Regions from separate parts of the Vogesella facilis genome, predicted to be linked through region 2. Evidence: predicted binding sites of a transcription regulator. Region 2 holds the regulator's gene; the other holds the start of a gene.

Region 1 (3,454 bases), on a different contig from region 2:
CGCGCAGCAGCGCCGCCACCTCGCCCGGCGTGCGCTGCGGCAGCACCAGGCAGAATTCCTCGCCGCCATAGCGGGCGACGATCTCCTCCGGCTGCAGCAGGCCGGTGAACAAGCCGGCAAACATTTTCAGCACCGCATCGCCGCTGGCGTGGCCATGCTGATCGTTGACGGCCTTGAAATGATCGAGATCGATCAGCACCACGCACAGCGCCTGGCCGCTGCGCTGCGCGCGCTGCAGCAGCTGCGGCAGGCGCTGGTGCAGATAGCGGCGGTTGTGCAGCCCGGTGAGCGGATCGCGGCTGGCCTGCTCGCGCAGCTGCGCCTGCAGCCGTTCCACCTCGCTCATGCGCACCGCCAACTCCAGGTTGAGCTGGTGCAAGGCATTACGCGCCACCTCCGCCTCGCCCTGGCGGCGCAGCGCCAGATCGCGCTCGTAGGCCACGCGCTCCGCCGCCAGCCGCAGCTGCAGCGTGCGCTGCATGAAGAAGCGGTAGCCGAGGAACACCAGCGCCAGCAGCAGCACCGACAGCACCCAGTACACCGACATCGCCGAATCGCGGTACAGCAGCGCGCGCTGCTGCCAGGCGCCGGAACTGTCGCCGCCCATGGTCATCACGCTGCGGTCGGCCAGCAGGAACGACAGCCACAAAAAGGCCAGCACCCCGCCCAGCGAGGTCAGCGCCACCAGCAATGCCCAGCGCTGCTGCAGCGGCGCCTTGCCGGCGGCCTGCGGCCAACGTTGCTGCCGCCAGCGCAGCAGCCACGGCGTCAGCAACAACAGCGGGCCGCAGGTGGTGATGCTTTGCAGGAAGTTGCCGGACCACCAGCCCTGCCACACCGCGAACGCGCCCATCGCCGACAGCTTGTTGCTATAGCTCCAGATGAACGAGCCGGTGGCGCTGGATACCGCGGAAATAAAACAGATGGTGACGAAGAACAGCAGCGACGCCAGCGACGACGGCACATAGCGCACGTGCACATGCTGGTACACCAGCGCCATCACCAGCAGCCCCAGCGGGTTGGCAAAGGCAAACAGCAGCGCCCAGTCGGGCGGCAGCCCGGACAGAAAGCCCACCAGCAGCGTGGACAGGTAGGCCAGGCTCGCCCCCCAGGCGTAGCCGAACCACAGCACCCACAGCGTGGCGATGGTCAGCGGCGGGTAGATGCTGATCACGAACGACAGCCCGCCGTAACTCACGCTATAGCCGTACCAGCCACCATACAGCTGCACCACGCCCAGCCACAGGCAGGCCGCCAGCGACAGCAGCCAGGCCAGCACCAGCGGCCAGCGGCTGCGGGATGGCGTTAACAACACCGAGAGGGGTAGCGGCTGGTAAAAACCGGGCGCCGCGGGCAGCACCCCGCCGACGGGCTGGCGACGACTCAAAGCTGAAGGCATGAGAAAAAGCAGTTTGATAAAAGCATGGCATCAATATACGAGTAGCTATTCCGGCGTGACAAGCTGGCGCGCTGCAAACGCCGGCCATGAGCCAATCAGGGGCAACGCGCACCAGTATGACACCTGCGTGGCCCGCCGTTCAATGCCTGCATCATTTCGGGGCAGAATCGAGATCGATACCAGCCGCTTTCCGCCGCCGCCACTGGCACGGGCCTTGCTGAACTGCTCATGACGATGAACAGCAGGAGACCGCGCCATGCATGCCCTGACCTTGCCCGAAGCGCACCACTATGACGAAATGCTGCTCGCCAGCGGCGGTATCCGCCCGCACTACCGTCACTTCGCCCGCTGGCTGCACTCGCAGTCGCCGCAGACCCTGGCGCGCAAGCGCGCCGAAGCCGACCTGATGTTCCACCGCGTCGGCATCACCTTCGCCGTGTACGGCGACGATTCCGGCGCCGAGCGGCTGATCCCGTTCGACAGCGTGCCGCGCATCATCCCCGCCAGCGACTGGCGCACGCTGGAAGCCGGCATGCGCCAGCGCGTCACCGCGCTGAACGCCTTTCTGCACGACATCTATCACGAGCAGCACATCGTCAAGGCCGGCATCATCCCGGCCGAGCAGGTGTTCTCCAACAGCCAGTACCAGCCGGCGATGCAGGGGCTGGACCTGCCGCACCGCATCTATGCGCACATCACCGGTGTGGATGTGATCCGCCACAACGACGGCAACTTCTACGTGCTGGAAGACAATCTGCGCGTGCCCTCCGGCGTGTCCTACATGCTGGAAAACCGCAAGATGATGATGCGGCTGTTCCCGGAGCTGTTCGCCAGCCACGCGGTGGCGCCGGTGCAGCACTACCCCACCCTGCTGCTGAACACCCTGCGCCACGCCAGCCTGGCGGAAAACCCCACCGTGGTGGTGCTCACCCCCGGCCACCACAACAGTGCTTACTTCGAGCACGCCTTCCTGGCGCAGCAGATGGGGGTGGAGCTGGTGGAAGGCCAGGACCTGTTCGTGAAGCACAACCGCGTCTACATGCGCACCACCGCCGGCCACAAGCAGGTGGACGTGATCTATCGCCGCATCGACGACGCCTTCCTCGACCCGCTGGCCTTCCGCGCCGACAGCATGCTGGGCGTGCCGGGACTGCTGTCGGTGTACCGCAGCGGCGGGGTGATCCTGGCCAATGCCATCGGTACCGGCGTAGCCGACGACAAATCCATCTATCCCTATGTGCCGGACATGATCCGCTTCTACCTGAGCGAGGAGCCGCTGCTGCAGAACGTGCCCACCTGGATGTGCCGCCGCCCAGCCGAGCTGGAGCACGTGCTGGCCAACCTGGCCGAGCTGGTGGTGAAGGAAGTCCACGGCGCCGGCGGCTACGGCATGCTGATCGGCCCGGCCGCCAGCAGCGCCGAGATCGAGGACTTCCGCCAGCGCATCCTCGCCGACCCGGCCAACTACATCGCGCAACCGACGCTGTGCCTGTCGTCCTGCCCCACCTTCGTCGAGGCCGGCATCGCGCCGCGCCACATCGACCTGCGCCCCTTCGTACTGTCCGGCCGCGACATCAGCATGGTGGCCGGCGGGTTGACACGGGTGGCGCTGAAAGAAGGCTCGCTGGTGGTGAATTCGTCGCAGGGCGGCGGCACCAAGGACACCTGGATACTGGAGGACTGAGCATGATGCTGTCGCGCACCGCTTCGCAATTATTCTGGATGAGCCGCTACATGGAACGCGCCGAGAATCTGGCGCGCCTGCTGGATGTCACCCACAGCCTGTCGCTGCTGCCGCAGTCCCGCGGCGGCGCCGACATCGCCGCCGCGCTGGCCACCACCGGCGCGCTGGACGCCTGCCGCGCGCGCCACCCGGCGCTGGCGCCCGGCGACGTGCTGCACTTCATGACCTTCGATGCGGCCAACCCCGCCAGCATCATCAGCTGCCTGAAATACGCCCGTGAAAACGCCCACGCCGTGCGCGGCAAGATCACCGGCGAGATGTGGGAAAGCATCAACGCCAGCTGGCTGGAGGCGCGGCAGATGGCCAGCGAG
Region 2 (3,454 bases):
GGTGTACTTTACCGAGCCGGAGCTGCAGCAGTTCAGCCAGGGCCAGGTGGACTACCGCATTACCGCCGACAATGGCCGCTATAACAAACCACAGGACGTCGCCGATTTTTCCGGCCGCGTGCATCTGCAGCGCGCACCGCAGGCCGGCAAGCCGGCCATGCACCTGCAAACGCCGTCGCTGCGGCTGGACAACCGCAGCCAGACCGCCAGTAACCATGCGCCGTTCGTCATGGACTACGGCAGCTCGCAGATCCGTGCGGTGGGCTTTATCTACAATCACCAAGCCGGGCAGCTGAAACTGCTGTCCCAAGTAAGGATGCACTATGCGCCATAGCCTGATTGCACTGGCCCTGTGCTGTGCTGCGGCCAACGTTTACGCCGAAAAGGCCGACAGCAGCAAACCCATCGAACTGGCGGCGGACCGCGGCTCGCTGGACCAGAAACAGGGCATCAACATCCTGGAGGGCAATGTGGTCGCCACCCAGGGCACGCTCAGCATGCGTGCCGACAAGACCATCGTCACCCGCGACGCGCAGGGCAACCAGACGCTGCAGGCCTTCGGCAACCAGGCGCAGTTCCGCCAGAAGCTGGACGGCAAGAACGAGTACATCGAGGGCCAGGCCAACCGCGTCGACTACACCAGTGCCAGCAACCAGGTAGTGCTGACCGGCAAGGCGCGCGTGAAGCGCGGCGCCGACCTGGTGACCGGCGAGCAGATCACCTACAACACCGTGACCGAGATCTACCAGGTGCTGGGCGGCAGCCCGGCCGCCAGCGGTGGCAACAAGGGCCGCGTGACCGTGATCATCCAGCCCAAGCCGCAGGACAAGCCATGACGCAAAGCCGCCTGACCATCCAGCACCTGAAAAAGACCTTCAAGAAGCGCACCGTGGTGCAGGACGTGTCGATGGACATCGCCAGCGGCGAAGTCATCGGCCTGCTGGGCCCCAACGGCGCCGGCAAGACCACCAGCTTCTATATGGTGGTGGGCCTGATCGCCGCCGACGCCGGTGACATCACCCTCAACGGCGACACCATCACCCACCTGCCCATTCACAAGCGCGCGCGCCTGGGGCTGGGCTACCTGCCGCAGGAAGCCTCCATCTTCCGCAAGATGACGGTGGAGGAGAACATCCTGGCGGTGCTGGAAGTGGCCGGCTACCGCGGCGAACAGCTGGAAAACGAGCTGCAACTGCTGCTGGACGACCTGCATATCGACCACCTGCGCGACAGCAATGCCATGGCGCTGTCCGGTGGTGAGCGCCGCCGGGTGGAGATCGCCCGCGTCCTGGCCACCCGCCCGCGCTTCATCCTGCTGGACGAACCGTTTGCCGGCGTCGACCCGATCGCGGTGATCGACATCCAGAAGATCATTTCCTTCCTCAAGGAACGCGGCATCGGCGTGCTGATCACCGATCACAACGTGCGCGAAACCCTGCGCATCTGCGACCGCGCCTACATCATCTCCGAAGGGCGCGTGCTGGCTTCCGGCCTGCCCGCCGAGCTGGTCAGCAACGAGCAGGTGCGCCAGGTGTACCTTGGCGAGCACTTCCACCTGTAAAGCGGCATGAAACAGTCCCTGCAGCTCAAAGTCAGCCAGCACCTGACCCTGACCCCGCAATTGCAGCAGTCGATCAAGCTGCTGCAAATGTCCACGCTCGACCTCTCCACCGAGCTGGAGCGCTACCTGCTGGAAAACCCGCTGCTGGAGCGCGCCGACGGCGACAGCCAGGCCGAGCACGAGCCGATGGAGGCTCCCGGCAGCAGCGAGACGCCCGGTGACGTCCGCGAGGAAGCCCCGCAGGAACGCGAGCGCGAGCGCGACGAAATGGAGCTCGGCGACTGGGGCAGCGGCAGCGGTTCCGGCAGTGGCAGCCGCGATGACGACGACGAGTTCGACCCCATTCTCAACACCCCGTGCCGCCCCACCCTGCGCGAGCACCTGGCGGCGCAGATCGGCGAAATGCCGCTGAGCCGCCGCGACAGCGCGCTGCTGACGCTGCTGATCGAAGAGCTGGACGAAGACGGCTATCTCACCACGCCGCTGGACGAGTTTGCCGCCAGCCTGCCGCTGGAGCTGGAGGTCGAAACCGACGAGCTGGAATACCTGCGCAAGCTGCTGCTGCAGTTCGAACCGGTCGGCATCGGCAGCCTGCACCTGTCCGAGTTCCTGCAACGACAGTTGGCCGCACTGCCGGCGGCCACGCCGTCGCGCGAGCTGGCGCTCACCCTGGTGCGCGACCACCTGGCCCTACTGGGCAACCGCGATTTCGTGCGCCTGAAGAAGCTGCTGAACGTGGGCGAGGCCGAGCTGCGCGCCGCGCACCAGCTGATTTCCACCCTGCGGCCCCGTCCGACCAGCGGCTTCGACCAGGGCGAGACCCACTACGTGGTACCGGACATCCACGTCGTACGCCGCCGCGGCCGCTGGGTCGCCCAGCTCAACCGCGGGGTACTGCCGAAACTGCAGGTCAACCAGCTGTATGCCGGCATGCTGCAGCAACGCGACAGCAGCCATAATCTCAGCGGCCAATTGCAGGAGGCGCGCTGGCTGGTGAAAAACATCCAGCAGCGATTTGACACCATTCTGAAAGTGTCGGAAGCTATCGTTGACAGGCAACAGGCGTTCTTTGAACACGGTGAAGTGGCAATGCGGTCCCTGATTCTGCGTGACATCGCGGATGAACTGGGCCTGCATGAGTCGACAATTTCCAGGGTCACTACCCAGAAATACCTGCTGTGCAGCCGAGGCCTGTTCGAGCTCAAGTATTTCTTCGGCAATGCGCTGGAAACCGATAGCGGCGGCGAATGCTCCGCCACGGCAATCAAGGCGCATATCCGCCAGATTATCGACGGCGAAGACAGCAAGAAACCGCTATCCGACAGTGCCATCGCCGACCGCCTCACGGCACAGGGCATACAGGTTGCCAGGCGCACCGTAGCCAAGTATCGTGAAGCTATGCAGATACCGCCAGTTAACCTTCGCAAAGCACTTTAAAGAAAAGTGCGACGAAAACCCGGTACGGCCAGCCCGACCGTATCGTTAACAGAAGGAGTCAGGGTATGAACCTCAAAATTACCGGTCTACACCTCGAAGTTACCCCGTCCCTGCGCGAGTTCATCGAGAGCAAACTGGAACGCATCACCCGCCATGTCGATAACGTGATCGGCATCACCGTGACGCTGTCCGTGGATAAACTGGTACAAAAAGCGGAGGTCAATGTGCATCTGGCCGGCAAGGACATCCATGTCGAGGCAAACGATTCCGACATGTACGCCGCCATTGATTCCCTGATGGACAAGCTGGACCGTCAGGTACTGAAGTTCAAGGAAAAACAGGGGGAGCATCGTAGTATTGCGCCACAGGCGGACGCCGCCGACGCGGCACTGTAAACCAGTCGCCAGCACAAATAACAACGGGAGCCACAGGCTCCCGTTTTTGCTGGCTCTCGGA

The links. Region 2 encodes sigma-54, which starts transcription at its own class of promoters, with help from an activator protein. Its sites were predicted from a motif close to CTGGCACGCTTCATGCTT; they were not measured.
Positions count from the first base shown of each region.
Region 1: the regulator sigma-54 is predicted to act here: its motif matches at 1,602-1,619, upstream of ACFOLG_RS12580 (circularly permuted type 2 ATP-grasp protein).

Region 1 covers NZ_JBHRXN010000031.1:286,670-290,123, reverse strand. Annotated here, with positions in the region: gene ACFOLG_RS12585 (sensor domain-containing diguanylate cyclase) at 1-1,399, opposite strand, end outside; gene ACFOLG_RS12580 (circularly permuted type 2 ATP-grasp protein) at 1,656-3,083, shown strand; gene ACFOLG_RS12575 (alpha-E domain-containing protein) at 3,086-3,454, shown strand, end outside.
Region 2 covers NZ_JBHRXN010000032.1:209,496-212,949, forward strand. Annotated here, with positions in the region: gene lptC (LPS export ABC transporter periplasmic protein LptC) at 1-334, shown strand, start outside; gene lptA (lipopolysaccharide transport periplasmic protein LptA) at 324-836, shown strand; gene lptB (LPS export ABC transporter ATP-binding protein) at 833-1,561, shown strand; gene ACFOLG_RS14625 (RNA polymerase factor sigma-54) at 1,568-2,998, shown strand; gene hpf (ribosome hibernation-promoting factor, HPF/YfiA family) at 3,064-3,393, shown strand.